Regions from separate parts of the Citrobacter sp. ANG330 genome, predicted to be linked through region 1. Evidence: predicted binding sites of a transcription regulator. Region 1 holds the regulator's gene; each other region holds the start of a gene.
The links. Region 1 encodes PhoB, which activates phosphate uptake and scavenging genes when phosphate is short. Its sites were predicted from a motif close to CTGTCATAAAACTGNCNNAT; they were not measured.
Positions count from the first base shown of each region.

Region 2: rbsK (ribokinase) is a predicted target of PhoB. The motif match lies at 2,919-2,938, and genes of this name have one in related genera.
Region 3: glpT (glycerol-3-phosphate transporter) is a predicted target of PhoB. The motif match lies at 3,694-3,713, and genes of this name have one in related genera.

Region 1 is NZ_JASJUI010000004.1:120,332-130,683, forward strand. It holds gene sbcC (exonuclease subunit SbcC) at 1-2,703, opposite strand, end outside; gene sbcD (exonuclease subunit SbcD) at 2,700-3,902, opposite strand; gene phoB (phosphate response regulator transcription factor PhoB) at 4,099-4,788, shown strand; gene phoR (phosphate regulon sensor histidine kinase PhoR) at 4,830-6,125, shown strand; gene brnQ (branched-chain amino acid transporter carrier protein BrnQ) at 6,532-7,851, shown strand; gene proY (proline-specific permease ProY) at 7,930-9,303, shown strand; gene malZ (maltodextrin glucosidase) at 9,441-10,352, shown strand, end outside.
Region 2 is NZ_JASJUI010000014.1:82,410-92,761, forward strand. It holds gene ilvB (acetolactate synthase large subunit) at 1-1,681, shown strand, start outside; gene ilvN (acetolactate synthase small subunit) at 1,685-1,975, shown strand; gene QNN88_RS21585 (DeoR family transcriptional regulator) at 1,976-2,761, opposite strand; gene rbsK (ribokinase) at 3,088-4,008, shown strand; gene fucP (L-fucose:H+ symporter permease) at 4,036-5,349, shown strand; gene QNN88_RS21600 (aldose 1-epimerase family protein) at 5,361-6,374, shown strand; gene uhpA (transcriptional regulator UhpA) at 6,529-7,122, shown strand; gene uhpB (signal transduction histidine-protein kinase/phosphatase UhpB) at 7,119-8,621, shown strand; gene QNN88_RS21615 (MFS transporter) at 8,631-9,959, shown strand; gene uhpT (hexose-6-phosphate:phosphate antiporter) at 10,102-10,352, shown strand, end outside.
Region 3 is NZ_JASJUI010000001.1:805,559-815,910, reverse strand. It holds gene glpC (anaerobic glycerol-3-phosphate dehydrogenase subunit GlpC) at 1-697, opposite strand, end outside; gene glpB (glycerol-3-phosphate dehydrogenase subunit GlpB) at 694-1,953, opposite strand; gene glpA (anaerobic glycerol-3-phosphate dehydrogenase subunit A) at 1,943-3,571, opposite strand; gene glpT (glycerol-3-phosphate transporter) at 3,844-5,202, shown strand; gene glpQ (glycerophosphodiester phosphodiesterase) at 5,207-6,283, shown strand; gene inaA (lipopolysaccharide kinase InaA) at 6,498-7,148, shown strand; gene yfaE (ferredoxin-like diferric-tyrosyl radical cofactor maintenance protein YfaE) at 7,155-7,409, opposite strand; gene nrdB (class Ia ribonucleoside-diphosphate reductase subunit beta) at 7,409-8,539, opposite strand; gene nrdA (class 1a ribonucleoside-diphosphate reductase subunit alpha) at 8,654-10,352, opposite strand, start outside.

The sequences.
Region 1 (10,352 bases):
TAGCCCCTGAGCGAACTTACGGAACTTATCGCCCTCTTTAGAGCCGATCAGTGTATTCAGATATCCCCAGTCCTCAACCTGTTGCATTGCGTCGCTGATTTTCTGCATTAACGCCTGCTGATGTTGGCGGTTATCGCTATCCTGTTTAAGCTGCTGGCGAATCTCGCCCTGACGCGTGGCGTTGTCGCGCACCCGATCGTTAAGCTGTGCCACGGCTTGCTGAATATTTTCGACCGACTGCGTCAGGTCCAGTCCTGCCGGTGGCTGTTGTTGATGCGTCGCCAGCGCCTGGGCTGACTGCGTGGCGAGTGTCTGCGCCTGTTGAAGCTGGTTTTCCAGCGACTGCTTCAGTTGTTCCAGACGCGTGATGGCCTCGTCATCCAGCAGCGCGGCAAGAAACGCTGCCTGATCGACAAACCGACTCTGCGCCAGCGCGGCATCAAACTGCGCCTGCGCGTCGGCGGCGCGCTGAGTCTCCTGCCGCTCCTGTTGTTGTAACGTCTGTAACTGACTCATCAGCGACAGACACTCATCATGAACCTGACGCCAGTTTTCCAGCGATACGCTTTCATCATCCTCAACGTCGATATCTGCGACAGGTAGTGTCTCGAGCAGCGGGGTGAGTTGCGCGATCTGCGCCTGTAACGCCGTCAATTCCGTCTGCCGCTGTTGCCACGTTTGTGCCTCTGCCGCGCGAGCGTCTAACCACGCTTCCTCGCAGCCTTCCTCAGGAAGTGACAACGTATAGCGGCTTAACTGTGCTGTCAGCGTCGCCTGGCGCTGGTCGATTTGCTGGCGGTACTGCGCCACCTGCTGCGCATGGGCGGTAATTTGCGCCTGTAGGTCATGGCGCTGGCTAAGCTGGTAGAGCTGTTGTTCGTGCTCATCCTGTGCCGTCAGCCAGGGTTGAATATCATCCTGCGGTTGTAACGTGATTTTCAGAGCGCCGATCGTGGTCTGCCACTGTTGAGTGAGCGCTTGCTCCTCTTTAGCCAGCGTCTGCGCTTCGCTTTCGTCACGCTGTCGCTGTTGGTTTAACGCTTCCGACTGCCCACGCAAGGCGGCGCCTTCGTCCGCCAGCGCTTTAACCTCTTTTTCTAACGCATCACGCCGTTCCTGATTAACTCCGGGCTCAAGCGCCTGATATGCCGCGACAGCAGGATGAGTGGTTGAACCGCAAAGCGGGCAGGGCTGACCTGCCTGTAACAGTGCACGCTGGTTTTCCAGGTCTTTGATTCGCGCTTCCTGTTCACAAAGGGTTTTAACATCCTGATACTGCTGATGTTTATCTTTATACTGCTGACGTTTTGCCTCCAGCAGGGTATTGAGTCGGGCGAGTTCCTGTTGATTATGCGCCATCGCCGCCTGTAGCTGGCGCAGACGTGTCAGTCGGGGAACAATCTGCCCGTGGAGGGAAAGCAACTGCTGGCGCAGAGGGCGCTGTTTCGCGTGCTGCGCCAGCGCCGTTGTGACCTCATCCGCCGTCAGGTTTAGCGCCACTGGCGGCAGTGCTTCCAGCTTACGGCTATCGTTTATCTGCTGTTGCTGCCATTTTGCCAGTTGCGCCTTATCGCTGACTTGCTGAGCAAAAAGGGCGCGCCATCCTCCTGACTCGTTGCTCCACAGGCGAAAGCGATCGTGTTCGTTTAGCCACTCGTTCAGCGTCTGCTGGGTAGCGAGCAGGGTGGTGGATTGCCGCTCTGCCAGGCGGCGGATGTGATTGCGCAGTGTGAATCTACTCTGTAAGCGAGCATTTACTTCGTTAATCTGCTGACGGGTGCGGAAAACGGTAGCGGATTGCTCCTGAATGCGATCCCATAGCGGGCGCAACGCTCTGGCAGGCTGTGCGAGGCTGAGGGTGGCCAGCTGTGGCTGGGCGTTTTCCAGCGCTTCCTGAGCAGCCCGCTGCGCCAACTGCCGCTGGTTCGCGTCGGCCTGCAATTCGTGTTGTCGCATCAGCCAGTTCAGTCGCTGCTGTTCAGTCTGCTGTTGGGCAAGCAGTTGTTTTTCTTCGTCAGTGAGCGCCTGCAAACTTTCTGTCAGCGTCTGCAACGCCTCTGGCGCTAACAGTGCGACGCCGCTGGCCTGCGCCTGTAATTTTTCCAGTTCGGTACGCGTGATTTTATGCTGCTCAAAAACCTGGGCGGAGATCTGGCCGTAAATTTCCGTACCGGTCAATTCCTCCAGCAGCTCCGCGCGTTCCTTTGGCTTCGCATTGAGGAAGGCGGCGAACTGTCCCTGCGAGAGCAGCATCGAACGGGTAAAACGACCGTAATCCAGCCCGGTCAGTTCTGCCGTCATTTCCAGTTTGTCTTTCACTTTATCGGCAAGGATTTTCCCGTCGGCGCAGCGTGCAAGCTCCACGCGTGGCACCTGCAAATTGCCGTCGGGCTGGTTGCGCGCACGGTTCTGGCACCAGAATGCCCGATACGCTTCCCCTTTCACTTCAAACTCCACTTCCGCCAGGCACTCCGCGGTATCACGGGTCATCAGATCGTTCTGCGATTGCGACACGGTATTCAGGCGCGGCGTCTCGTGGTATAGCGCCAGGCAAATCGCGTCGAGCAGCGTGGTTTTGCCTGCTCCGGTAGGCCCAGTAATGGCAAACAGGCCGTTGCTGGCAAAGGGTTCTACCGTGAAATCGACCTTCCATTCTCCTTTCAGCGAGTTGAGGTTTTTCAGGCGCAGACTGAGAATCTTCATGCCTCATGCTCCCCGGACAGTGTTTGTAGTGTGCGGTGAAAAAGTGATGTCAGGCGTTCGCACTGTGGAGGTTCAAGGGCTTCGAGCGCGAGTCGGCGGGCAAAAACCTCATCCACGCTCAGCTCGCTCAGCGTTTCACGGCGTTCGTTACTCAACATGCGTTCGCGCTGCTCCCGACTGCGGCGAACTAACAGCACCTCAACGGGCAGTGTTTCCGTTAGCGCCTGAATTTTGCGCTGCATATCATGCAGATACTCATCCGTGGTGATTTCGATATCCAGCCAGACCGGAGGGTTCCGATCGCTATCACGCCACTGTTCCAGTTGTTCGGTAATGGCAACGAGATCGCCTTTTAATACTGCCAGTGGTTGGGTGACCGGAACGGTGAGCGCCTCGACGCTGGCTAACTTGCCGTCCTGGAAGTCCACCCGATACACGTATTTGCTTTTGCCGCATTCGTCAAAGCTCAGCGCGAGGGGGGACCCGCAGTAGCGGATATGTTCTGTGCCGCCAATTTTCTGCGCCCGGTGGATGTGGCCCAGGGCGATATAATCGGCAGGCGGGAAATTCTGCGCCGGGAAAGCATCCAGCGTACCAATATAAATGTCACGGACGGCGTCACTTTTGCTGGCGCCCACGGTGGTCAGGTGACCCGTGGCGATAATCGGCAGAGCGCGATCGCCGCGCAGCGCGCAGGCGGCGTCATATTGTTGCTGGTAGTATTCCGTGATGGCCCCCAGCAGATGCTGCTGTTTCTCTGTACCAGAAAGCCCTGCCTGGCTGCTGATAATGTCGCGTGGACGTAAAAACGGCACCGGGCACAGCACCGCGCCAGGTTGGCCGTCGCGACGATTCAGGATTTGGGGAGCATGGCCGGCGCTGGCGACCACTGTAGTATTGAGAAACGCCAGTATTTCTCGAGATTCATTCAGGGTGGCGACGGAGTCATGATTTCCAGCCAACACCACCAGATGACAGCCCGTTTGCTGTAGGTTGACCACAAAACGGTTATAGAGCTCGCGGGCATAGCTTGGCGGTGAGCCGGTATCGAAAATGTCGCCGGCCACGATGATCGCATCCACTTGCTGCTCAACCGCCGTTTCCAGCAGCCAGTCGAGAAAGGCCTGATGTTCAGCGGCGCGGCTTTTGCTGTAAAAATTTTGTCCAAGATGCCAGTCAGAGGTGTGAAGGATGCGCATAACGGTTCCATGGCAAAAAAGCATAAAGGGGATTATAACCATTCGGGGGCTGTAATATCTCGTTTATCGGGTGTCATAAATCAACAACCTAAGGTTAACGTCAGCACGCATTTTCATAAATCTGTCATAAAACTGACGCATAATGACGCCGCATTAAGACTGATGATGACAAGCAACTTATATAACAGGGCAAATCATGGCGAGACGTATTCTGGTCGTAGAAGATGAAGCTCCAATTCGCGAAATGGTCTGTTTCGTGCTTGAGCAAAATGGCTTTCAACCCGTTGAAGCTGAAGATTATGACAGTGCGGTGAACCAGCTTAATGAACCCTGGCCGGATTTGATCCTCCTTGACTGGATGTTGCCCGGCGGTTCTGGTCTACAGTTTATTAAACACCTCAAGCGCGAAGCGATGACCCGGGATATCCCGGTTATGATGCTGACCGCCAGAGGGGAAGAAGAGGATCGGGTGCGCGGCCTGGAAACTGGCGCGGACGACTACATTACCAAACCGTTCTCGCCGAAAGAGCTGGTTGCCCGCATTAAAGCGGTGATGCGCCGGATTTCACCGATGGCGGTGGAAGAGGTTATTGAGATGCAGGGGCTGAGCCTGGATCCGACCTCGCATCGCGTGATGACCGGTGAAAACCCGCTCGATATGGGGCCGACGGAATTTAAACTTCTGCATTTCTTTATGACGCATCCTGAGCGGGTTTACAGCCGTGAACAACTGCTGAATCACGTCTGGGGCACCAATGTCTACGTTGAGGATCGTACCGTCGATGTGCATATTCGCCGTCTGCGCAAGGCGCTGGAAACCAGTGGCCACGATCGGATGGTGCAGACGGTTCGCGGGACTGGGTATCGTTTTTCGACCCGTTTTTGAAAGGCAAGAATAAGAGCCTGGCTCTGAAGGGAGAGTGACCCGTGCTGGAACGGCTGTCATGGAAAAGGCTGGTGCTGGAGCTGATATTTTGCTGTATCCCGGCCTTGATCCTAAGTGCATTTTTGGGTTACCTGCCCTGGTTTTTACTGGCATCGGTAACAGGACTGCTTATCTGGCATTTCTGGAATTTATTGCGCCTCTCATGGTGGCTGTGGGTCGACAGAAGCATGACGCCGCCGCCGGGACGAGGCAGTTGGGAACCGCTATTGTACGGCTTGCATCAGATGCAACTGCGCAATAAAAAGCGCCGTCGCGAGTTGGGCAATCTGATTAAACGCTTTCGCAGCGGAGCAGAGTCGCTGCCCGATGCAGTGGTGTTGACCACCGAAGAGGGTGGGATCTTCTGGTGTAACGGCCTGGCGCAACAGGTGCTGGGTTTACGCTGGCCAGACGACAGCGGACAGAATATCCTGAACCTGCTGCGCTACCCGGAGTTCACGCAGTATCTTAAGCTGCGGGATTTCAGTAGACCGTTAAATCTGGTGCTCAACACCGGCCGGCATCTGGAAATTCGCGTCATGCCGTATACCGATAAGCAATTGCTGATGGTGGCGCGTGATATGACACAGATGCATCAGCTTGAAGGTGCGAGACGCAATTTCTTCGCCAACGTGAGCCACGAGCTGCGTACCCCGCTGACGGTGTTGCAGGGCTATCTTGAGATGATGCACGAGCAGCAACTGGAAGGCGCCACGCGTGAAAAAGCATTGCTGACGATGCGTGACCAGACCTCGCGCATGGAAGGGCTGGTGAAGCAGTTGTTGACGCTGTCGAAAATTGAAGCCGCGCCGGCGCTTTTGCTCAATGAGCAGGTTGATGTTCCGATGATGCTGCACATGGTTGAACGCGAAGCGCAGACGCTCAGCCAGCAGAAGCATACGTTCCACTTTGAGGTGGATAACCAGCTCAAAGTGCTGGGGAATGAAGAACAACTGCGTAGTGCGATGTCGAACCTGGTTTATAACGCGGTAAACCATACGCCAGCGGGAACGCATGTTACCGTGCGCTGGCATCGTGTGCCGCACGGCGCGGAGTTTAGCGTGGAGGATAACGGGCCGGGTATTGCGCCGGAACATATCCCGCGCTTAACGGAGCGTTTTTATCGGGTAGATAAAGCGCGATCGCGACAAACGGGCGGCAGTGGCCTGGGGCTGGCTATCGTAAAACACGCGGTGAATCATCACGAAAGCCGCCTGAATATCGACAGTCAACCGGGCAGAGGGACGCGCTTTAGTTTTGTGCTGCCGGAACGATTAATTGCCAAAAAAAGTGCTTAAAGTACAATCGTAAGGTTTTCTTTCCATAAGCCAGCCAATGCTGGCTTATTTTCTTTGCGGCTAAGATAAGTCTGCTGAATTAATTAACGTCTGGTTGTTTTTTGTTCGCATGATAAGCCAGGACTTTTCCGGATGAATAGTGTTTTATACTGATGTATAATTTGATATCGCTATAATCTTCCAGTTTTTAGATCCCACCTTGCTTTAAAACGTTATAAGCGTTTAAATTGCGCCCCAGATGCTGTCAGACTGACTGTATTCAGGCGGTAAATCGAAAAACTATTCTTTGCTTTCCAGGTTATGGGATATATCCCTCTGGAATGGCTTAAAAAAACCGCTGTTTCTTCCCACAGGGAAAGACAATAAGTCACTTTAATCAACACCACATCCACAGGCCGTAAGCTTTATGACCCATCAGTTAAAATCGCGCGATATCATTGCGCTGGGCTTTATGACTTTTGCGCTGTTCGTCGGCGCAGGGAACATCATCTTTCCTCCAATGGTTGGTTTGCAGGCCGGCGAAAACGTCTGGATAGCGGCTTTCGGCTTTCTGATCACCGCTGTAGGCCTACCGGTGCTGACCGTTATCGCGCTGGCGAAAGTGGGCGGGGGTGTCGATAGTCTGAGCACGCCAATCGGTAAAGTCGCAGGCGTACTGCTGGCGACCGTCTGCTATCTGGCCGTCGGGCCATTATTCGCCACCCCGCGTACTGCGACGGTCTCTTTTGAAGTGGGCATTGCGCCGTTGACCGGCGACTCGACGCTGCCGCTGTTGATCTACAGCGTGGTCTACTTCGCGATTGTCATTCTGGTGTCGCTCTATCCGGGCAAACTGCTGGATACCGTGGGTAACTTCCTGGCGCCACTGAAGATTCTGGCGCTGATTGTGCTCTCCGTTGCGGCCATCATCTGGCCTGCCGGCCCGATCAGCCATGCGATGGAAGCGTACCAGACCGCTGCGTTCTCCAATGGTTTCGTTAACGGTTACCTGACGATGGATACGCTGGGCGCGATGGTCTTTGGTATCGTTATTGTTAACGCGGCGCGTTCTCGCGGCGTGACCGAAGCGCGTCTGTTGACCCGTTATACCGTCTGGGCTGGCCTGATGGCAGGCGTAGGATTAACGCTGCTGTACCTGGCGCTGTTCCGTCTCGGATCTGACAGCGCCACGCTGGTCGATCAGTCGGCGAACGGCGCGGCGATCCTGCATGCCTATGTTCAGCACACCTTTGGCGGTGCGGGCAGCCTGCTGCTGGCGGCGCTGATCTTTATCGCCTGTCTGGTGACGGCGGTCGGTCTGACCTGCGCCTGTGCGGAGTTCTTCGCCCAGTATGTGCCGCTCTCCTACCGCACGCTGGTGTTCATTCTTGGCGGCTTCTCGATGGTGGTGTCCAACCTGGGGCTTAGCCATCTGATTCAGATCTCTATTCCGGTACTGACGGCCATCTACCCGCCATGTATCGCACTGGTTGTATTAAGTTTTACCCGTTCATGGTGGCATAATTCGACCCGCGTTATCGCACCGGCAATGTTTATCAGCCTGATTTTTGGTATCCTTGATGGTATTAAAGCATCGGCAATCGGCGACGTGTTACCGGCCTGGACCCAGCGCCTACCGCTGGCGGAACAAGGTCTGGCGTGGTTAATGCCCACTGTCGTGATGGTGGTCCTGGCGGTTATCTGGGATCGCGCAGCGGGTCGACAGGTGACCTCCAGCGCACACTAAGATTGCGGGAAAAGTGTTTTAACCACGGGGCTATTACTGGCCCCGTGGTTTTTTATTGTGTTGATGGGTTAGGAATCGATGGAAAGTAATAACAAGCTGAAGCGTGGGCTAAGCACCCGACACATTCGCTTTATGGCCCTGGGCTCAGCCATTGGCACCGGGCTGTTTTATGGCTCTGCGGATGCCATCAAAATGGCCGGGCCGAGCGTGCTGCTGGCCTACATCATTGGCGGCGTGGCGGCCTATATCATTATGCGCGCGTTGGGGGAAATGTCGGTACACAACCCTTCCGCCAGTTCATTTTCGCGCTATGCGCAGGAAAACCTCGGCCCACTCGCGGGTTACATCACCGGCTGGACCTACTGCTTTGAAATCCTGATTGTCGCTATTGCTGACGTGACCGCATTCGGTATCTATATGGGCGTCTGGTTCCCGACGGTGCCGCACTGGATCTGGGTGCTCAGCGTGGTGCTGATCATCTGTGCCATCAACCTGATGAGCGTGAAAGTATTTGGTGAGCTGGAATTCTGGTTCTCCTTTTTTAAAGTCGCCACCATCATCATCATGATTGTGGCAGGCTTCGGGATCATCATCTGGGGGATTGGCAACGGCGGGCAACCGACCGGGATCCATAACCTGTGGAGTAACGGCGGTTTCTTCAGCAACGGCTGGCTGGGGATGGTGATGTCGCTGCAGATGGTGATGTTTGCCTACGGCGGTATTGAAATCATCGGTATCACTGCCGGTGAAGCGAAAGATCCGGAAAAATCTATTCCACGCGCCATTAACTCGGTGCCAATGCGTATTCTGGTGTTCTACGTAGGGACGCTGTTCGTCATTATGTCTATCTACCCGTGGAACCAGGTGGGAACCGACGGTAGCCCGTTTGTGCTGACCTTCCAGCATCTCGGTATTACCTTTGCCGCCAGTATTCTCAACTTTGTGGTACTCACCGCGTCACTGTCAGCAATCAACTCTGACGTCTTTGGCGTCGGTCGTATGCTGCACGGGATGGCGGAGCAGGGGAGTGCGCCGAAAGTGTTCGCCAAAACCTCGCGTCGGGGGATCCCGTGGGTCACGGTTATGGTGATGACTATCGCGCTGCTGTTTGCGGTGTATCTGAACTACATCATGCCGGAGAACGTCTTCCTGGTGATTGCTTCGCTGGCAACCTTCGCGACGGTCTGGGTGTGGATTATGATCCTGCTGTCGCAAATCGCTTTCCGTCGTCGTCTGCCGCCGGAAGAGGTGAAAGCGCTGAAGTTTAAAGTACCGGGCGGTGTGGCAACGACCATTGCGGGCCTGATTTTTCTCGTCTTTATCATCGGGCTGATTGGCTATCATCCTGATACCCGCATCTCGCTGTATGTGGGGTGTGGCTGGATTGTTCTGCTGATGATTGGCTGGATTTTCAAACGCCGCCACGATCGCCAGATGGCGCAAGTGCAGTAATGTTGTACCGGGTGGCGCGAATGCCATCCGGTCATTTCTCCTCCCCCGAACTCCTCCCCCAATTAACCGTCAGATGATGAGTTATCCTGTAAATCGCTATGGCAAGGTGAGCTCATTTTCATCAAAGGGGATACGTGATGTTGAACGCCTGGCACCTACCGGTTGCCCCATTTGTTAAGCAAAACAAAGACCAACTGACCATTACGCTCTGGCTGACCGGAGAGAATCTGCCGCAGCGGGTCACGCTACGTGCGGAGAACGACAACGAAGAAACTACGCTGGTGATGCACAAACGGCGTACGCAGCCATCGCCGGGTGTGACCGCCTGGCGTGCGGTGATTGATCTTCGTAGTGGGCAACCGCGTCGACGCTACAGTTTCAAGCTGCTCTGGCACGATCGTCAGTTGTGGTTCACACCGCTTGGGTTCAGCCGTTTTCCTCCCGCGCGTCTGGAGCAATTTGCCGTGGATGCGCCAGACAGCGGACCGCAGTGGGTAGCCGATCAGGTTTTCTACCAAATCTTTCCTGACCGTTTTGCCCGCAGTTCGTCACGCGACGCACAGCAGGATAAGGTCTATTACCATCACGCCGCCGGGCAGGAGATTGTGCTGCGTGACTGGGACGAACCGGTGACCGCACAGGCCGGTGGATCCACGTTTTATGGCGGCGACCTCGACGGTATCAGTGAAAAACTGCCTTACCTGAAAAAACTGGGCGTCACCGCGCTGTACCTGAATCCGGTGTTCACTGCTCCGAGTGTGCATAAATACGACACCGAAGATTATCGCCATGTTGATCCGCAGTTTGGCGGCGATCACGCGTTACTGCGTCTGCGCGAGAAAACGCAGCAGCAGGGAATGCGGCTGGTGCTGGACGGCGTGTTTAACCACAGCGGCGATTCTCATGCCTGGTTTGACTGCCACAACCGCGGCACCGGCGGCGCGTGCCATAACCCAGAATCGCCCTGGCGCGACTGGTACAGCTTTTCTCCAGACGGCGTTGCGCTGGACTGGCTGGGTTACCCCAGTCTGCCAAAACTGGATTATCAG
Region 2 (10,352 bases), on a different contig from region 1:
CACAACATCACCCTCTCAGCGGACGCGTTTTACGGGCGCTGAATTTATTGTTCATTTTCTGGAACGTCAGGGCATTAAGATTGTTACTGGCATTCCGGGCGGATCGATTCTTCCCGTCTATGACGCCTTAAGCCAGAGCACGCAAATCCGCCATATTCTGGCGCGCCACGAGCAGGGGGCGGGGTTTATTGCGCAGGGGATGGCGCGAACCGACGGCAAACCAGCGGTATGCATGGCCTGTAGCGGGCCTGGCGCGACCAATCTGGTGACCGCCATTGCGGATGCGCGTCTGGATTCTATTCCGATGGTCTGTATTACCGGACAGGTTCCGGCCTCCATGATTGGCACTGATGCCTTCCAGGAAGTAGACACCTACGGTATCTCTATCCCCATCACAAAACATAACTATCTGGTCAGACATATCGATGAACTCCCGCAAGTGATGAGCGACGCCTTTCGCCTGGCTCAATCCGGGCGACCTGGCCCGGTGTGGATAGACGTACCTAAGGATATCCAGACGGCCGTGTTCGAGATTGACGAGATGCCAGAGCCAGCAGAGAAAATGGCGACGCCGGAATTCAGCGCAGAGAGCATTCGCGAAGCCGCTGCGATGATTAACGCCGCGCAGCGTCCGGTGCTGTATCTCGGCGGCGGGGTGATTAACGCGCCGCGGCGCGTGCGTGAACTGGCGGAAAAAGCGCAGTTGCCCACCACCATGACGTTAATGGCGCTGGGCATGCTGCCGAAAGCGCATCCGCTGTCGTTAGGTATGTTGGGGATGCACGGGGCGCGCAGCACCAACTTCATCCTGCAGGAATCCGATCTGCTGGTGGTTCTGGGGGCGCGTTTTGATGACCGGGCGATTGGCAAGACGGAACAGTTCTGTCCGAACGCCAAAATTATTCATGTCGATATTGACCGCGCGGAGCTGGGCAAAATCAAGCAACCGCATATCGCTATTCAGGCGGATGTGGATGAGGTCCTGGCGCAACTGATTCCACAAATTGAGGCGAAACCACGCGCAGAATGGCACCAGTTGGTGCGCGATTTGCAACGTGAATTTCCGTGCGCTATTCCACAGGAAAGCGACCCGCTCAGCCATTATGGTCTGATTAACGCCGTGGCGGCCTGTGTGGATGACAACGCGATCATCACCACCGACGTCGGTCAGCATCAGATGTGGGCGGCGCAGGCTTATCCGCTGAATCGTCCCCGCCAGTGGCTGACCTCCGGCGGCCTGGGCACCATGGGATTCGGTCTGCCAGCCGCCATCGGTGCGGCGCTGGCCAATCCGGATAAGACGGTTCTGTGCTTTTCCGGCGACGGCAGCCTGATGATGAACATTCAGGAAATGGCCACCGCCAGCGAAAACCAGCTCAATGTGAAAATCATTCTGATGAATAACGAAGCGCTGGGGCTGGTGCATCAACAGCAAAGCCTGTTTTATAAGCAGGGTGTTTTTGCGGCGACGTATCCGGGGACAATCAACTTTATGCAGATTGCTGCCGGGTTTGGCTTGCAGACCTGCGATCTGAATAACGAAGTCGATCCGCAGGCGGCATTGCAGGAGATAATCAGCCGACCGGGACCGGCGCTGATCCATGTCCGTATTGATGCAGAAGAAAAAGTGTATCCAATGGTACCGCCAGGGGCGGCAAATACAGAGATGGTGGGAGAATAAGCCATGCAGAAACAATCACATGATAACGTTATTCTGGAACTCACCGTCCGCAACCACCCTGGCGTCATGACGCATGTCTGCGGGCTGTTCGCCCGTCGTGCCTTTAACGTTGAAGGGATTCTTTGTCTACCGATTCAGGGCAGCGATCAGAGTCGTATCTGGCTACTGGTCAATGACGACCAGCGTCTGGAACAGATGATCAGCCAAATCGATAAGCTGGAAGATGTGGCGAAAGTGGTGCGTAATCAGTCCGATCCCACCATGTTCAACAAAATTGCCGTGTTCTTTGAGTAGTTAATCCCCGTCTGAATCCGGGGTGATCACTTTGACCGAACCGTTCCGGCAGTGGGTGGCATAATCTGCCGGTAACGGACGGTCACTGATCAGCACATCAAAGGTGGAAAGCGGGCCGATGCTGGCAGGAGCGACTTCATCAAACAGGGCATGGCGCGTCAGCAAAATTTTACGCAGCCCACGATCCATCGCCTTCCGTTTGGTGGCAAGGTCGTCAGGGTTAAACCAACTGACGCCGAAATGCTCGTGTACGCCGCTGGCGGAGATGAAGACTTTGCGCGGGTTGAGTGAGTCCAGCGGTGAGGGATTCGCCGCATCGTAGAAGGCATCGCTCTTGGCGCGATAGGTTCCTCCGCAAAGGATCGCAGTGGCGTTAGGCTTTTCGTTCAGGGCGATAAATACGCGGTGCGAATAGCAAATGCCTGTAAAGGTAATATCGTCCGGTATCATGCTGATGACTAACGGCATTTCCGGGCCATTATCAAAAAAAACCAGATCGTGTTCACTCACCAGACCGGCAGCCAGGATGGCGACAGGTAAATCGTCGCGATGATGGGTTTTAACCGCCGGCAGAGGGGCGTGAGCGGGTGCGGCAGGTTTATTCACCATAACGATATAGCCGCCAAGCAGCGTCAGGGGTAACGGTTCGTCATCCTGACTGAGATCCCGGCGAATGGTCATCACGGAAACCTCCAGCATACGCGCCGCGTCTTTCAGATGGATGCGATCCGTTTTTTTCAACAGTTCCATCAGACGTCGAATACGTTCTTTTTGCTTTGTTTCCATTCACCTTCTCCACGATTCTGTTTGCGTATGTTCCTTCAGTAACATTTATGTGTCTGTGGGAACATGACGTTGCTGCATTACTATACGTCTGACGATTGGTAAAGAAAAGCGCGTTTGTTCGCGTTTTTTTGATTATAAACAGTTAACTTTCAGTTGATTGTCACCAATCTGTGGAAAGTCAGAATGGCAGGGTAATCGCATTGCGCCTAATAAATAAACAGCAAAATGATCTGCCAATCGCGATCGTAGTCACAAATGATACGGAAGTAACATGATAATGTTATTTTAATATCATTGTTGTGTGATTGTTTCTGAGAGGTAGTAAAATGGATATCGCGGTTATTGGCTCCAACATGGTGGATCTCATCACCTATACCAACCAGATGCCCAAAGAAGGGGAAACGCTGGAAGCGCCAGCGTTCAAAATCGGCTGTGGCGGTAAAGGTGCGAATCAGGCCGTTGCGGCGGCGAAGCTCAATTCCAAAGTGCTGATGCTGACCAAAGTCGGCGACGATATCTTTGCGGATAACACCATTCGCAATCTCGAATCGTGGGGCATCAACACCACTTATGTCGAAAAAGTCCCCTGCACCAGCAGCGGCGTGGCACCGATTTTTGTGAATGCGAACTCCAGTAATAGCATTCTGATTATTAAAGGGGCGAACAAATTCCTCTCTCCGGAAGATATCGATCGCGCCGCGGAAGACTTAAAAAAATGTAAGCTTATTGTCCTGCAACTGGAAGTACAACTGGAGACGGTTTACCACGCGATTGAATTTGGTAAAAAACATGGCATTGAGGTGCTGTTAAATCCCGCCCCTGCATTACGGGAATTAGACATGTCTTATGCATGTAAATGTGATTTCTTTGTCCCGAATGAAACCGAGCTGGAAATATTAACCGGCATGTCGGTGGAGTCGTATGATCATATTCGTACCGCCGCCCGCAGTCTCGTGGATAAAGGGTTAAACAATATTATTGTCACCATGGGTGAAAAAGGTGCGCTGTGGATGACCCGCGACCAGGAAGTACATGTCCCGGCGTTTCGCGTCAATGCTGTTGATACCAGCGGCGCTGGCGATGCGTTCATCGGTTGTTTTGCTCATTACTATGTCCAGGGTGGCGATGTCGAAGCCGCTATGAAAAAAGCCGCTCTGTTCGCTGCGTTTAGCGTGACCGGAAAAGGCACTCAATCCTCTTATCCGAGCATCGAACAATTTAATGAGTTTCTTACCCTAAACGAATAATATTCCTGCACTGTAAAAGGTAGCACTATGAACGATAAAAACATCATTCAGATGCCCGATGGGTATCTGAATAAGACCCCTCTGTTCCAGTTTATTTTGTTATCCTGTTTATTCCCGTTATGGGGATGCGCAGCCGCATTAAATGATATTCTGATTACGCAATTTAAGAGCGTATTTTCACTCAGTAACTTTGCGTCAGCATTAGTACAGAGCGCCTTTTATGGCGGTTATTTTTTAATTGCGATTCCGGCATCTCTGGTAATTAAGAAGACCAGCTATAAAGTGGCGATATTAATCGGTCTGACGCTGTATATCGTTGGCTGTACGCTCTTTTTCCCGGCCTCGCACATGGCGACCTATACCATGTTCCTCGCCGCTATTTTTGCGATTGCCATTGGCCTGAGTTTCCTGGAAACCGCAGCGAACACCTACAGTTCGATGATTGGTCCAAAAGCCTATGCCACATTGCGACTCAATATCAGCCAGACTTTCTATCCGATTGGCGCGGCGTCCGGCATTTTGCTGGGTAAATATCTGGTCTTTTCTGAAGGCGACAGTCTGGAAAAACAGATGGCGGGGATGAATGCTGAGCAGATCCATAACTTTAAAGTGCTGATGCTGGAAAATACCCTGGAGCCGTATAAGTACATGATTATGGTTCTGGTGGTGGTGATGGTGCTGTTCCTGCTGACCCGTTTCCCGACCTGTAAAGTGGCGCAAACGGCGAACCATAAACGCCCGTCGGCGATGGATACGCTGCGCTATCTGGCCAGCAATGCCCGTTTCCGCCGCGGCATTGTGGCGCAGTTCCTGTACGTGGGAATGCAGGTTGCCGTCTGGTCATTCACCATCCGTCTGGCGCTGGAGCTGGGCGATATCAACGAGCGTGATGCCTCTAACTTTATGGTTTACAGCTTCGCCTGCTTCTTTATCGGCAAGTTTATCGCCAATATCCTGATGACCCGCTTTAATCCGGAAAAGGTGCTGATTCTCTACTCCGTTATTGGCGCGCTGTTCCTTGCCTATGTTTCACTGGCGCCGAGCTTTAGCGCCGTGTACGTCGCGGTACTGGTGAGCATCCTGTTTGGCCCCTGCTGGGCGACCATCTATGCCGGTACGCTGGATACGGTCGATAACGAACATACTGAAATGGCGGGCGCGGTGATTGTAATGGCCATTGTGGGTGCTGCGGTCGTACCCGCGATTCAGGGCTATGTCGCGGATATGTTCCATTCGCTGCAACTCTCGTTCCTGGTGTCCATGCTGTGCTTCGTTTACGTTGGGGTTTACTTCTGGCGCGAAAGCAAAGCGCGCAGCCTGGCTGAAGCGACCGCATCCTGAGGAGAACAATCATGACAACACGTATTGCGCTGTGGCGGGAGCTCTTTAATGAACATCCGCGAACCCTGCTGCAGAACGGCGACTTCACCGTTACCGCCTTTCGTTATGCCAGCGGTGTTGAAGGGCTAAAGGTTGAGAATAGCCGTGGTCATCTGGTGATTCTGCCCTGGATGGGGCAGATGATCTGGGATGCCTGGTTTGATGGCCATGATCTGACCATGCGAAACATGTTCCGCCAGCCGAAACCTGCAACGGAAGTGGTCGCGACTTACGGCTGCTTTGCCTTTCACTCCGGGTTGCTGGCGAACGGTTGTCCCTCACCGGAAGACGATCACCCGTTGCACGGTGAAATGGCCTGCGCGGCGATGGATGAGGCCTGGCTGGAACTGGACGGTGACAGTCTGCGCGTGACCGGGCGCTATGAATATGTGATGGGATTCGGTCATCATTATCAGGCACAGCCTGCGGTGGTGATGCGTAAAGCGAGCGCGCTGTTTGATATTCAGATGGCCGTCACTAACCTCGCATCCGTCGCGATGCCGTTGCAGTACATGTGCCACATGAACTATGCGTACGTACCGGAAGCCACTTTCAGCCAGAATATCCCGGATGAGGCGCTGCGGCTTCGCGAATCGGTCCCGGCGCATGTTAAACCCACCGAACAGTGGCTGGCGTTTAATCAACGGATTTTACAAGGCGAAGCGTCGCTGGCAACGCTCAGTGAACCCGACTTCTACGATCCAGAAATCGTCTTCTTTGCTGACATGCTTAACCAGTATACGGATAAACCTGAATTTCGCATGATCGCACCGGATGGCACCACGTTTGTCACCCGGTTCACCAGTGCGGAACTGAACTATGTCACCCGCTGGATCCTCTATAACGGCGATCAGCAGGTCGCCGCATTTGCCCTCCCCGCGACCTGTCGACCGGAAGGCTTTCTCGCCGCTCAGCGAAACGGCACATTACTTGAGGTGCTGCCACAGCAAACGCGGAGTTTTACGGTCACCACGGGTATCGCCTGATCGCTCAAGGCTTGAACAGCAAGGCGCTTATCGTTAAGGTAAGCGCTTTTGCCGGATGGCGTCGTAAACGCCTTATCCGGCCTACATCGGCACGCGCCCGTAGGCCGGATAAGCACAGCGCCATCCGGCTTGCTTTAGCGCCAGGATAAACCTCATGATTACCGTTGCCCTTATAGACGACCATCTTATCGTTCGCTCCGGCTTTGCCCAACTGCTGGGGCTGGAGGCGGATTTGCAGGTTGTCGCCGAGTTTGGATCGGGACGTGAGGCGCTGGCAGGTTTGCCTGGGCGCGGAGTTCAGGTGTGCATTTGCGACATCTCGATGCCGGATATCTCTGGCCTCGAGCTGTTGAGTCAGTTGCCGAAAGGCATGGCGACCATCATGCTTTCCGTGCATGACAGCCCGGCGTTGGTGGAGCAGGCATTGAACGCCGGTGCGCGGGGTTTTCTTTCCAAACGCTGTAGCCCGGATGAACTGATCGCCGCGGTGCATACCGTTGCCACCGGTGGTTGCTATCTGACGCCCGACATTGCAATGAAGCTGGCGTCCGGGCGCCAGGACCCGCTGACCAAACGCGAACGCCAGGTAGCGGAAAAGCTGGCGCAAGGGATGGCGGTGAAAGAGATTGCCGCCGAGCTGGGGCTCTCGCCGAAAACGGTACACGTTCATCGCGCTAACCTGATGGAAAAGCTGGGTGTCAGCAATGATGTTGAGCTGGCGCGGCGCATGTTTGACGGCTGGCAATGAAAACGCTGTTGTCACGGTTTATCACCGTTCTCGCCTGTTTTTTTATCTTCTCTGCCGCCTGGTTTTGTCTGTGGAGTATCAGCCTGCATCTGGTTGAGCGTCCGGAACTGGCAGTGCTGTTGTTTCCGTTTGGGCTGCGCCTGGGGCTGATGCTGCAATGTCCACGCGGTTACTGGCCGGTGTTGCTGGGTGCGGAATGGCTGTTAACCTTCTGGCTGGCGCAGGAAGTGGCGCTGGCGCATCTTCCCCTTTTGATGATCGGTAGTCTGCTGACGCTCTTGCCTGTGGCGCTGATCTCCCGTTATCGACATCAACGTGACTGGCGCACGCTGTTGCTTCAGGGCGCGGCGCTGACGGCGGCAGCGCTGTTGCAGTCGCTGCCCTGGCTGGGGCAGGGTGAAGAAGCGTGGACGGCGCTACTGCTCACCCTGACCGGAGGGCTGACGCTGGCGCCCATTTGCCTGGTATTCTGGCACTACCTGACCAGCAACACCTGGCTGCCGCTGGGTCCGGCGCTGGTCTCGCAACCGGTGAACTGGCGTGGACGACACCTGATCGGGTATCTGCTGCTGTTCACCGTCAGCCTGTGGTTACAGCTGGGTTTACCGACCGAGCTATCACGTTTCACACCTTTCTGTCTGGCGCTGCCAATCATCGCGCTCGCCTGGCACTACGGCTGGCAAGGGGCGCTGATTGCGACGCTGATGAACGCTATCGCGCTGATTGCCAGTCAGACCTGGCACGATCATCCTGTGGATTTGCTGCTTTCCCTGCTGGCGCAAAGCCTGACCGGAATATTGCTCGGCGCGGGGATTCAGCGTCTGCGTGAGCTGAACCAGTCGCTGCAAAACGAACTGGCGCGCAATCACCGGCTGGCGGAACGCCTGCTGGAAACGGAAGAGAGCGTTCGTCGCGACGTGGCGCGTGAGCTGCATGACGATATCGGGCAAACCATCACCGCCATCCGCACTCAGGCCGGGATTGTGCAGCGGCTGGCGGTTGAAAATGGCGGCGTGAAGCAGAGCGGGCAGCTTATCGAGCAACTGTCGCTGGGCGTCTATGATTCGGTGCGTCGCCTGTTGGGACGTTTACGTCCGCGGCAACTGGATGATTTAACGCTGGAACAGGCCATCCGCTCACTGATGCGGGAAATGGAGCTGGAAAGCCGCGGTATCGTCAGCCATCTCGACTGGCGGATTGATGAGACGGCGCTGAGCGAAGGGCAGCGGGTAACGTTGTTTCGGGTGTGTCAGGAAGGGCTGAACAATATTGTGAAGCACGCCAATGCCAGCGCGGTGACGCTACAGGGCTGGCAACAGGACGATCGACTAATGCTGGTGATTGAAGATGACGGTAGTGGCCTTCCACCCAATTCCGGCCAGCAAGGTTTTGGCCTGACCGGGATGCGCGAACGGGTCGCAGCACTGGGCGGTTCGCTAACGATTTCCTGTACGCACGGTACGCGCGTCAGCGTTTCGCTGCCGCAGCGCTATGTTTAAGGAGCGTTGATGCTGAACTTTTTCAAAGCACCGGCGAATGCACCGCGATTAACGGATAAGCGTGAGATCGACGAGCGCTACCGCTACTGGCGTCGTCATATCCTGCTGACCATCTGGCTGGGCTATGCCCTGTTCTATTTCACGCGGAAAAGTTTTAACGCCGCCGTCCCGGAAATTCTTGCCAACGGCGTGTTAACCCGCAGCGATATCGGCCTGTTGGCGACGCTGTTTTATATCACCTACGGCCTGTCGAAATTTGTCTCTGGTATCGTCAGCGATCGTTCCAATGCCCGGTATTTTATGGGAATCGGGCTGATTGCCACTGGCGTCGTCAACATTCTGTTTGGCTTTTCCACCTCGCTCTGGGCATTTGCGTTGCTGTGGGCACTTAACGCTTTCTTCCAGGGCTGGGGCGCGCCGGTGTGCGCACGTCTGCTGACGGCGTGGTATTCGCGCAACGAGCGCGGCGGCTGGTGGGCTATCTGGAATACCGCGCACAATGTGGGCGGCGCGCTGATCCCCGTTATCATGGCCGCAGCGGCGCTGCACTATGGCTGGCGCGCCGGGATGATGATTGCCAGTACGCTGGCGATAGTCGTTGGCATTTTTCTCTGCTGGCGACTGCGCGACCGGCCGCAGGCCGTCGGCTTACCGCCGGTGGGCGACTGGCAGCACGATGCGCTGGAAATCGCCCAGCAGCAGGAAGGCGCAGGGCTGACCCGCAAAGAGATCCTCACTAAATACGTGCTGCTCAACCCTTACATCTGGCTGCTATCGCTCTGTTATGTGCTGGTGTATGTGGTGCGAGCCGCCATCAATGACTGGGGCAATCTGTATATGTCCGAGACGCTGGGCGTCGATCTGGTGACGGCGAACATGGCGGTCACCATGTTCGAGCTGGGCGGCTTTATCGGCGCGTTGGTGGCGGGTTGGGGCTCGGATAAACTGTTCAACGGCAACCGCGGGCCGATGAACCTGATTTTTGCCGCCGGGATTTTGCTTTCGGTAGGTTCGCTGTGGCTGATGCCCTTTGCCAGCTATGTGATGCAGGCAGCCTGTTTTTTCACCACCGGATTCTTTGTCTTTGGTCCGCAGATGTTGATCGGTATGGCGGCGGCAGAGTGCTCGCACAAAGAAGCGGCGGGCGCGGCAACCGGATTTGTTGGGCTGTTTGCTTATCTCGGCGCATCGCTTTCCGGCTGGCCGCTGGCGCAGGTACTGGAAACCTGGCACTGGACCGGTTTCTTCGTGGTCATCGCTATCGCCGCCGGGATCTCCGCCCTGCTGTTACTGCCATTCCTCAACGCCCAGGCTCCGCGTGAGGTCAGTGAAGCGTGATGCAGTTCACTTTTTTACCGCGAGTAGGGCAAAACTAAGAAATTTTCCCGGTTTCGCCTGGACGTGTTCTCAGGCGTGTTTCCTGACTGATTTTTACAATGCCTGCCATTCGCAGGTATAAAAATTAGCCCGGGAGTATCCTATGCTGGCCTTTCTAAACCAGGTGCGTAAACCGACCCTGGATCTGCCGCTCGAAGTGCGGCGCAAGATGTGGTTCAAACCGTTTATGCAGTCCTATCTGGTAGTTTTTATCGGCTACCTGACCATGTACCTGATCCGCAAAAACTTTAACATTGCCCAGAATGACATGATCTCCACCTACGGGCTGAGTATGACGCAGCTGGGGATGATTGGTCTGGGGTTTTCCATCACCTACGGCGTGGGTAAAACGCT
Region 3 (10,352 bases), on a different contig from region 1:
TCACACCAATCGCCTCACGCAGTGATTCGACGTTGGTTACCGCTTGTTTACGCGCCTTGTCGGTAAATCCGTTGGCAATCAGCGGCACGCCGCAGCACTTCTCTTTGCTCAATAGCTGGACGCCAGTGCCCATCGCGTTCAGTACTTTGATCAAATCTTTGCCAAGCTGAGGGTGGTTGTAATTCACAAAACAACCGTGGAAGAAGGCAACCTGATCGGCGTACTGCGCCTGCCGGGCCGCCACGCTGCGATACCAGCGGCGGAAGGTGCCGAAAGAGTATTTTGGCAACGCCCGGCGATGGTCGATTTTCAGTGCGTAATCGAGCAACTGGCGCACCGGTTTCAGTGACGTTGCCGTGTTGACCACCGGCGCGAACGGTGTGGAAACACTGCCCATCAGGTCGGTATGGCTTAAAACGAAGTTACGCAGTGACGGACGTGTGGTGTCGTATTTCGCGCGTGCGCGCTGGATGATGTCGCCGATTTTGACGTCAGAAGGACAGGCCACTTCGCAGCGTTTGCAGTTAATGCAATATTTCAGCGCGTCGTCGTACAGCGCGCCATCTTTCAGACGCAGGCGCTCACCGTCGGGACCGGCCTGTTTGGGGCCTGGGTAACCTGGATTAACACGGCTGACCGGACACGCGGTGGTGCATACCGTGCATTTGATGCAACTTTCAAAACTCGTATCGCTCATTGCTCACCTCCTGCACGTGCTGCAATGTGATGGGCGGCGTGTAACGCGGTGACCGCACAGACGCCGCCTCCGCATCCCTGGGCAATGGGGTCAAATCCGCCGAGAACCGAGCCAATAGCATAGAGGTTGTCTACGGTTTGTCCGGTCAGTGACGGGCGCAATGCTTCGTCGGTAGTGACGCCAAACTGTTGCCAGGGTTGCGCATCAAAGAAATCACGTTGATACCATTCGGCACGGGTCGCCGCTTGCTGAACATCCAGTCCCAGAATCGGTTCGCGGATGCCTTCACGTTCGGCGAGCAGGCCGCTGCTAAAGAAGCTCCCGCTGGCAAGCACCGCGAAACGCGGGCGCAGCGGGATGTCCGCGTGATTGCGCGTCCAGATTTCACTCACCACGCCATTTTTACAACTGACTTTCTTCACCTCGTCGCCGGGCATCCAGATGCCGCCCTGACGGACGAACTGACGCTGCAACTGGTTATGCAGACGGATCCCCAGCACCGACGGCGGCAGGGTGGGCAGTAACGTAAGCGCGCAGGGCAGACGTTCATTTAGCCAGTGCCAGAGGCGTTCATCCGCCAGACCAAAGCAGGCGGGCATGATGATCATTTCGCTGGTTTTTGCGATCGGCAACAGCGCGTCATAGAGCAGTGCCCACTTGTCTTCGTTATCCAGAAAACGCGCAATATTCACTGCCCGAAATTCAGTGGCGTTATCACGCAAAACGTCCAGTTCCGGCAGATCGATTTCGGCGGTTTCAACCGCCAGATCGTGTTGACGTAAAGAGGCTGCAGCCAGATGCGCCTGAAAATCGAGCAAGCCGCTAATGCCCACCACGCAGATGCGTTTTGTCGCCAGTGGCCAGACCGGGACTTCCGGTGAACTGAGCCAGGTCGAACGCAGTGTGCCGAGCGGGGTGACCCGCTGATGTGACTGCCGGACATCGCCTTGCAAATGCGCGCCGGAGGCTTCCAGTAGCGCCTGTGTTTGTTCTGCAAGTGTCAGAACGCGTTGTGTGCCGAGCGTGGCGTAGGGATGTGTTGGGGCCTGTTCGCGCAGGGCGTCCAGACCGGCAGTGATGTCATTTACCGGTTGTCCATCCGGCAGTGCGCTGAGCAGATCCAGCGAACCGGAGGAGAAGTGTAGCGCACTCTGACCTCGGGTCACCACCGCGCAGCGTAAGCCGCTCTTTTGCAACTGCAGACCGCACAGCAGTCCGGCGAGACCGCCGCCCATAATGACCGTATCAAATCTCATCGCGAGGCTCCTTTTCCAGACCGCATAATCCCTGGTACACCCAGCGGGTAAATTCGCTTTCGCGCAGCGCGTCGCCCCAGGCGATCGGCTGCACGCCTTTCCAGCGCTCATTGAGGAAGTCAGAGAGCTGAGTAATGGATTGCGCAGCGGTGGTGATATTAAAGCGTTGCAGTAACCCGGCAGCACGGCAGGCGCAGAGTTCGCCCTGACAGGTGCCCATCCCCACGCGGGTGCGACGACGGAGATCCAACAGGCTGTTGACGTTGAGGTTTTCGACGGCGTACTGCACTTCACCGGCGGTGACAGCTTCGCATTCACAGACCACACTGCGGTGCTGGCGGCCATGACTCAGCCACGCTGGCGTACGGTCGCCGTGGCGATACACCGCCGAACCACGCAATGGGGCAGGCAGGGAGATCACGCGCTTCAGCGTACTTTCCGTCGGTTCGTGCGAACCCGGTAACGGCGTGTCCGCGGTGACACAAGGACGCATGTTGCCCAGCTTGCGGCAGACCGCGTCGGTGGCCCATTCCGCCATCAGGCGGTAAGTCATCAGCTTGCCGCCGGTAATGGTGATAAATCCGTCCAGGCCATCGCGTTTCGCATGATCAAACAGCACAATACCGCGGCTGACGTTACGCCCGCTGGGATCATCATCGCTTGCCACCAGCGGGCGTACGCCGGAGTAGGCGCGCAGAATGCGCGTTTTCGCCATAACTGGCGCCAGTTTTTCGCCTTCGCGCAGCAGAATATCGACCTCATCGGCGGTGACGCGGTTGCTGTCGATATCGTTGTAATCAATATGGGTTGAGGTGGTGCCAATCAGCGAAATGGTATCGCCAGGTACCAGAATGTCGGCGTCGGAAGGTTTACGGCAGCGGTTAATGACGTGCTGGTTGATGCGGTGATCCATGATCAGCAGCGACCCTTTCGCCGGGAACATACGGATGCTTAAGTCGGCATATTCCGCGATCCGCTGTCCCCAGATCCCGGCGGCATTCACCACTACCGGCGCGAGCAGTGTTTGCGTTTCGCCATTGAGATGGTTACGCACATGCACGCCGCTGACGGTCGCCCCTTCACGGAGCAACCCTGTCACTTCGTGGGCGGTCAGGATAATGGCGCCATGTTCTTTCGCATCAAGCATGTTGGCAGCAGTCAACCGGAACGGATCAACGGTGCCATCCGGCACTTTAACCGCGCCGATGAGCTGCGGATTCACCGACGGTTCGATAATCCGCGCCTGTTGCGGATCGATCGCTTCTGCCCGAATGCCCGCTTCTTCGCAGGCTCGGATAAAGGTGGCCTGGAAGGAGAGTTCGTCTTCCGGCAGGGTAATAAACAGACCGTCCGTCGGTTCAACGCAGTGGCGGGCGATACGTTTCAGAATTTGGTTTTCGCTGATGCATTCGCGGGCAGATTCTGCATCGGTCACCGCATAACGTGCGCCGCTGTGCAGCAGTCCGTGGTTACGACCGGTCGCTCCGGTCGCAATATCATGACGCTCGACTAAAATAACACGGAGTCCACGCAGCGCGCAGTCACGGGCAATCCCTGCGCCAGTGGCACCACCCCCAATGATAATCACGTCACTGGTTTGCGAGTCGCGAGTTTTCATTGTTTTCCCTCACAGTTCGTTTTTTATCATTTAGCCACATAAAAAGCATGGTTTGTTTGATTTCGCGCATATTCGCTCATGATTCGAAAATGAAACGTGATTTCGTGCGCCTTTCTGAACATTCGTCATAAATCTGTAACAATATGTGCTGTAATTCACATTCACGTTCTGTATCTTTGCATAACATCGCGACCACACCGGAAGCAGCGGGGGTTGCATGTACCACCTGCGGTGTTTACTACTTATAAAAGACGGGCCACGGAGGCTACATTATGTTGAGTATATTTAAACCAGCGGCGCACAGAGCACGCTTGCCTGCAGCGGAGATCGATCCGACATACCGCCGGCTTCGCTGGCAAATATTTCTGGGGATATTCTTTGGCTATGCCGCGTACTATCTGGTGCGCAAGAACTTTGCCCTTGCAATGCCTTACCTGGTCGAACAGGGTTTTTCACGCGGTGATTTAGGTTTCGCCCTGTCGGGGATCTCAATTGCCTATGGATTTTCGAAATTCATCATGGGCTCGGTTTCGGATCGCTCGAATCCGCGCGTTTTCCTGCCAGCCGGTCTGATTCTGGCCGCGGCGGTGATGCTGTTCATGGGCTTTGTGCCGTGGGCGACATCGAGCATCGCCGTGATGTTTGTGCTGCTGTTCCTTTGCGGATGGTTCCAGGGCATGGGCTGGCCGCCGTGCGGACGCACCATGGTGCACTGGTGGTCGCAGAAGGAACGTGGCGGGATAGTCTCCGTCTGGAACTGTGCGCATAACGTCGGTGGCGGGATCCCTCCGCTGCTGTTCCTGCTCGGGATGGCCTGGTTTAACGACTGGAAAGCCGCCCTGTATATGCCAGCGTTCGGCGCCATTCTGGTGGCGATTTTCGCTTTCGCGCTGATGCGTGATACGCCGCAATCCTGTGGCCTGCCGCCCATCGAAGAGTACAAAAACGACTACCCGGACGACTACAACGAGAAAGCGGAAGAAGAGCTGACCGCGAAGCAGATCTTCATGCAGTACGTTCTGCCGAATAAACTGTTGTGGTACATCGCGATTGCAAACGTGTTCGTTTATCTGCTGCGTTACGGCATTCTCGACTGGTCTCCAACCTATCTGAAAGAAGTGAAGCATTTTGCACTGGATAAATCCTCCTGGGCCTACTTCTTCTATGAATATGCGGGGATCCCAGGCACGTTGCTGTGCGGCTGGATGTCGGACAAAGTGTTCCGTGGTAACCGTGGCGCGACCGGTGTGTTCTTTATGACCCTGGTGACGATCGCTACCATCGTTTACTGGATGAACCCGGCGGGTAACCCGACCGTCGATATGGTTTGTATGATTGTGATCGGCTTCCTGATTTACGGTCCGGTGATGCTGATTGGTCTGCATGCGCTGGAACTGGCACCGAAAAAAGCCGCAGGGACGGCAGCGGGCTTTACTGGCCTGTTTGGTTACCTCGGCGGTTCCGTGGCGGCCAGCGCCATCGTTGGTTACACCGTCGACTTCTTTGGCTGGGACGGCGGTTTCATGGTGATGATCGGTGGCAGCATCCTGGCGGTGATTCTGTTGATTGTGGTGATGATCGGCGAAAAACGCCACCATGCTGAGATGCAACTGAAACGCAACGGGGGCTAAGTGAATGAAAACAGCACTGAAAAACCTGAGTCTGACGCTGATGATGGCGGGCGCGGTAATGGGAAGCCATGCCCTGGCCGCCAGCAACACGGATAAAGTCGTGATTGCCCACCGTGGCGCGAGTGGCTACCTGCCGGAGCATACGCTGCCCGCGAAAGCGATGGCCTATGCGCAGGGAGCGGATTATCTGGAGCAGGATCTGGTGATGACGAAAGACGACCAACTGGTTGTCCTGCATGACCACTATCTTGATCGCGTGACGGATGTCGCGGAGCGCTTTCCGGATCGTGCGCGCCAGGACGGTCGTTATTACGCCATCGACTTTACGCTGGACGAAATCAAATCTCTGAAATTTACCGAAGGGTTTGATCTGGAAAATGGCAAGAAGGTGCAAACCTATCCTGGCCGTTTCCCGATGGGTAAATCGGATTTCCGCGTGCATACCTTTGCTGAAGAGATCGAGTTTGTTCAGGGACTGAACCATTCTACTGGCAAGAACATCGGTATCTATCCGGAGATCAAAGCGCCGTGGTTCCATCATCAGGAAGGGAAGGACATTGCGACGAAAACCCTGGAAGTGCTGAAAAAATACGGTTACAGCGACAAGCAGGACAAAGTTTATCTGCAAAGTTTTGATGTGGCGGAACTTAAGCGCATCAAAAATGAGCTGGAACCGAAAATGGGGATGAACCTGAACCTGGTACAGCTCATCGCGTATACCGACTGGAATGAAACGCAGGAGAAGAAGCCGGACGGTAGTTGGGTGAATTACAATTATGACTGGATGTTCAAACCCGGCGCGATGAAGCAGGTGGCTGAGTATGCGGACGGTATTGGTCCGGATTACCATATGCTGATTGACGAGAAGTCGACGAAAGGCAATATCGTCCTGACAGATATGGTGAAAGAAGCACACCAGAATAAGATGACGGTTCATCCTTATACAGTGCGCGCCGATCAGTTGCCGGAGTACACAACGGATGTGAATCAGCTGTATGACATCCTCTACAACAAAGCGGGCGTGGACGGGCTGTTCACCGACTTCCCCGACAAAGCGGTGATGTTCTTACGTAAAGAGTAATAACCACGTTATTCTCTCCACTGCACCCCAAAGGCGAGCAACCGCTGAGTAAGGTGCAGTTTTTTTATCTCTTTTCCTGCCGCTTTAACGCAAGAAATCACACGTCAGATCAAGAAGTCCGTAGCCGATCATGAATTTCTTAAGATTTCCTTAAGAAGAAGATTTATATTTGTTCGATAAATAATTTATGTGGTTACTGTTACGGATGGTCATAATGGCGCAGGCAGCAGTGCAGAATGAGTTTGAGAGCTGGTGGGCAACGGAAGGCGATTGGGTTGAAGAACCGAATTATCGACGCAAAGGGATGAGCGGTGTGCAATGCATCGAGCGTGACGGGAAGAAACTGTATGTGAAGCGGATGACACAACACCTGTTTCACTCGGTACGCTATCCCTTCGGACGCCCGACGATTGTGCGCGAAATCGCAGTGATCCGCGAACTGGAGCGCGCTGGCGTGATCGTGCCGAAAATTGTCTATGGCAACGCGACAAAAGTTAACGGTGAGTGGCGTGCACTGTTGATTACCGAAGATATGAAAGGTTTTGTGAGCATCGAAGAGTGGTATCAGCAGCACACGCTGACGCCGTATCCTGATGAGGTGCGCGATGCGATGTTAAAAGCGGTCGCGCTGGCCTTTAAAAAGATGCACAGCGTGAATCGTCAGCATGGTTGCTGCTACGTCCGCCATATCTATGTAAAAACAGAAGGCACGGTGGAAGCCGGGTTTTTAGATCTGGAAAAGAGCCGTCGTCGTTTGCGTCGCCATAAAGCGGCGCACCATGACTTCTCTCAGCTTGAGAAGTACCTGAGTCCCATCCCGAAAGCGGACTGGGAACAGGTGAAAGCGTATTACTACGCGCTGTAACGCGCGTTACATCTCAATTTCAATATCGCCATTTGCCCTGCAACAGCAGGGCAAAATTTCGCCGGGCTGAATGAAGGCTAACGGCTCGGCGATCCAGTCCACCTGACCGGCGACCAGACGGCAGCGGCAAGAGCCGCAATAGCCTTCGCGGCACTGATATTCCACTTCAACGTTGTGCGATTCAAGCGCAGCAAGCAGGGAAGGGTGTTCATCCTGGCACAGCAGCTGTGTGCCAGTGATGCGCAGCGTGACGCGTCCCATCAGAGCTGGAAATTACTCAGATCGTCGGTATCGACTTCAGAGTCGATTTGCCCGACCAGATAAGAACTCACTTCCACTTCCTGCGGGGCTACCTGAACGTTATCGGACACCAGCCAGGTGTTGATCCACGGGATCGGGTTGGAACGGGTCTGGAACGGGAGATCCAGACCGACCGCCTGCATACGAATGTTGGTGATGTATTCGACGTACTGGCACAGAATGTCTTTGTTCAGGCCGATCATTGAACCGTCGCGGAACAGATAGTCTGCCCACTCTTTTTCCTGCAGGGCGGCCTGTACGAACAGGTCATAGCACTCCTGCTTACACTCTTCGGCAATTTCCGCCATTTCCGGATCGTCAACGCCGCTGCGCAGCAGGTTCAGCATGTGCTGAGTGCCAGTCAGGTGCAGCGCTTCGTCACGGGCAATCAGACGAATGATTTTGGCGTTGCCTTCCATCAGTTCACGCTCGGCGAAAGCGAATGAGCAGGCGAAGCTGACGTAGAAGCGGATCGCTTCCAACGCGTTGACGCTCATCAGGCACAGATACAGTTTTTTCTTCAGCGCGCGCAGGTTCACGGTGACGGTTTTGCCGTTCACGGTGTGTGTCCCTTCGCCCAGCAGATGCCAGTAGCTGGTCATCTCAATCAGTTCATCGTAATAGCTGGAAATGCCTTCCGCACGTTTCTGGATCTGCTCGTTGGTGACGATGTCATCAAACACAATAGCCGGATCGTTGACGATATTACGAATGATATGGGTGTAAGAGCGCGAGTGAATGGTCTCGGAAAAGGCCCAGGTTTCGACCCAGGTTTCCAGTTCCGGAATGGAGATCAGCGGCAGCAGCGCGACGTTCGGGCTACGCCCTTGAATGGAATCCAGCAGCGTCTGGTACTTCAGGTTGCTGATAAAAATGTGTTTTTCATGCTCTGGCAGCGCCTGATAGTCGATGCGGTCGCGTGAAACGTCAACCTCTTCAGGACGCCAGAAGAAGGAGAGTTGCTTTTCGATCAGCTTTTCGAAGATGTCATATTTTTGCTGATCGTAGCGGGCCACGTTAACCGGTTGACCAAAAAACATCGGCTCCAGCAGTTGATCGTTTTTCGTCTGTGAAAATGTGGTGTATGCCATTGAAGTGAGTCCTGTCAGCTGTGTAATGCCGGATGGCGCTTCGCTTATCCGGCCTACAACATCCGATTGATTTTGTAGGCCGGGTAAGGCTTTTCGCCGCCATCCGGCAACAGATTAAATCTTACATGCGCCGCTTTCGCAGCCATCGTCCTGAATGGATGGCACCAGATCGTCCTGGGCATCTTCCGCACCGTCGCGGGTGTTCTGATAGTACAGCGTTTTAACCCCGAACTTATAGGCGGTGAGCAGGTCTTTGAGCAACTGCTGCATCGGCACTTTTCCTGACGGGAAGCGTGACGGATCGTAGTTGGTGTTGGCAGAAATCGACTGATCGATAAACTTCTGCATAATCCCGACCAGTTGCAGATAACCGTCATTCCCCGGCATTTCCCACAGCAGCTCATACGCGTTGCCCAGGTGCTCGTAGTCCGGCACCACCTGACGCAGAATGCCGTCTTTCGACGCTTTAATGCTGACGTAACCGCGCGGCGGCTCAATACCGTTAGTGGCGTTCGAGATCTGCGAAGAGGTCTCGGACGGCATCAGGGCAGAGAGCGTTGAGTTACGCAGACCATGGGTCTTGATCGACTCACGAAGCGCTTCCCAGTCGAAATGCAGCGGTTCACTGGTAATGGCATCCAGATCTTTCTTGTAGGTGTCGACAGGCAGGATGCCCTGCGCGTAGGTGGTTTCGTTAAACCACGGGCAGGCGCCTTGTTCAATCGCCAGTTCGTTAGAGGCCTTCAGCAGATAGTACTGAATGGCTTCAAACGTTTTGTGCGTCAGGTTGTTGGCGCTGCCGTCGGAGTAACGTACGCCGTGCTTCGCCAGATAGTAAGCGTAGTTAATCACGCCAATACCCAGCGTACGACGCCCCATCGCACCACGTTTGGCAGCCGGGATCGGGTAGTCCTGATAATCCAACAGCGCATCGAGGGCGCGAACGGCCAGTACCGCCAGCTCTTCCAGCTCGTCGAGGCTGTTGATTGCTCCCAGGTTGAACGCGGAGAGCGTACACAGGGCGATTTCACCATTTTCGTCGTTCACGTCCATCAGCGGTTTGGTCGGCAGCGCGATTTCCAGACACAGGTTGGACTGGCGAACCGGCGCGACCTGCGGATCGAACGGGCTGTGGGTGTTGCAGTGATCAACGTTCTGAATGTAGATACGGCCCGTAGAGGCGCGTTCCTGCATCATCAGAGAGAACAGTTCCACGGCTTTGACACGCTGTTTGCGGATGCTGTCGTCTTTCTCATATTTCGTGTACAGACGCTCGAACTCGTCCTGATCGGCGAAGAACGCGTCGTACAGGCCCGGGACGTCGGATGGGCTGAACAGGGTAATGTCTTCCCCTTTCAGCAGACGGGTGTACATCAGCTTGTTGATCTGTACGCCGTAGTCCATGTGACGCACGCGGTTACCTTCCACACCACGGTTGTTTTTCAATACCAGCAGGCTTTCCACTTCCAGATGCCACATCGGGTAGAACAGCGTGGCGGCCCCGCCGCGTACGCCGCCCTGCGAGCAGGATTTCACCGCGGTCTGGAAATGCTTGTAGAACGGGATACAGCCGGTGTGGAACGCTTCGCCGCCGCGAATCGGGCTGCCCAGCGCACGGATACGACCGGCGTTGATACCAATACCAGCACGCTGGGAAACGTATTTCACAATCGCGCTGGAGGTGGCGTTGATCGAGTCCAGACTGTCGCCGCACTCGATCAGCACGCAAGAGCTGAACTGACGCGTCGGGGTACGGACGCCGGACATGATCGGCGTCGGCAGCGAAATCTTGAACGTCGATACCGCGTCATAA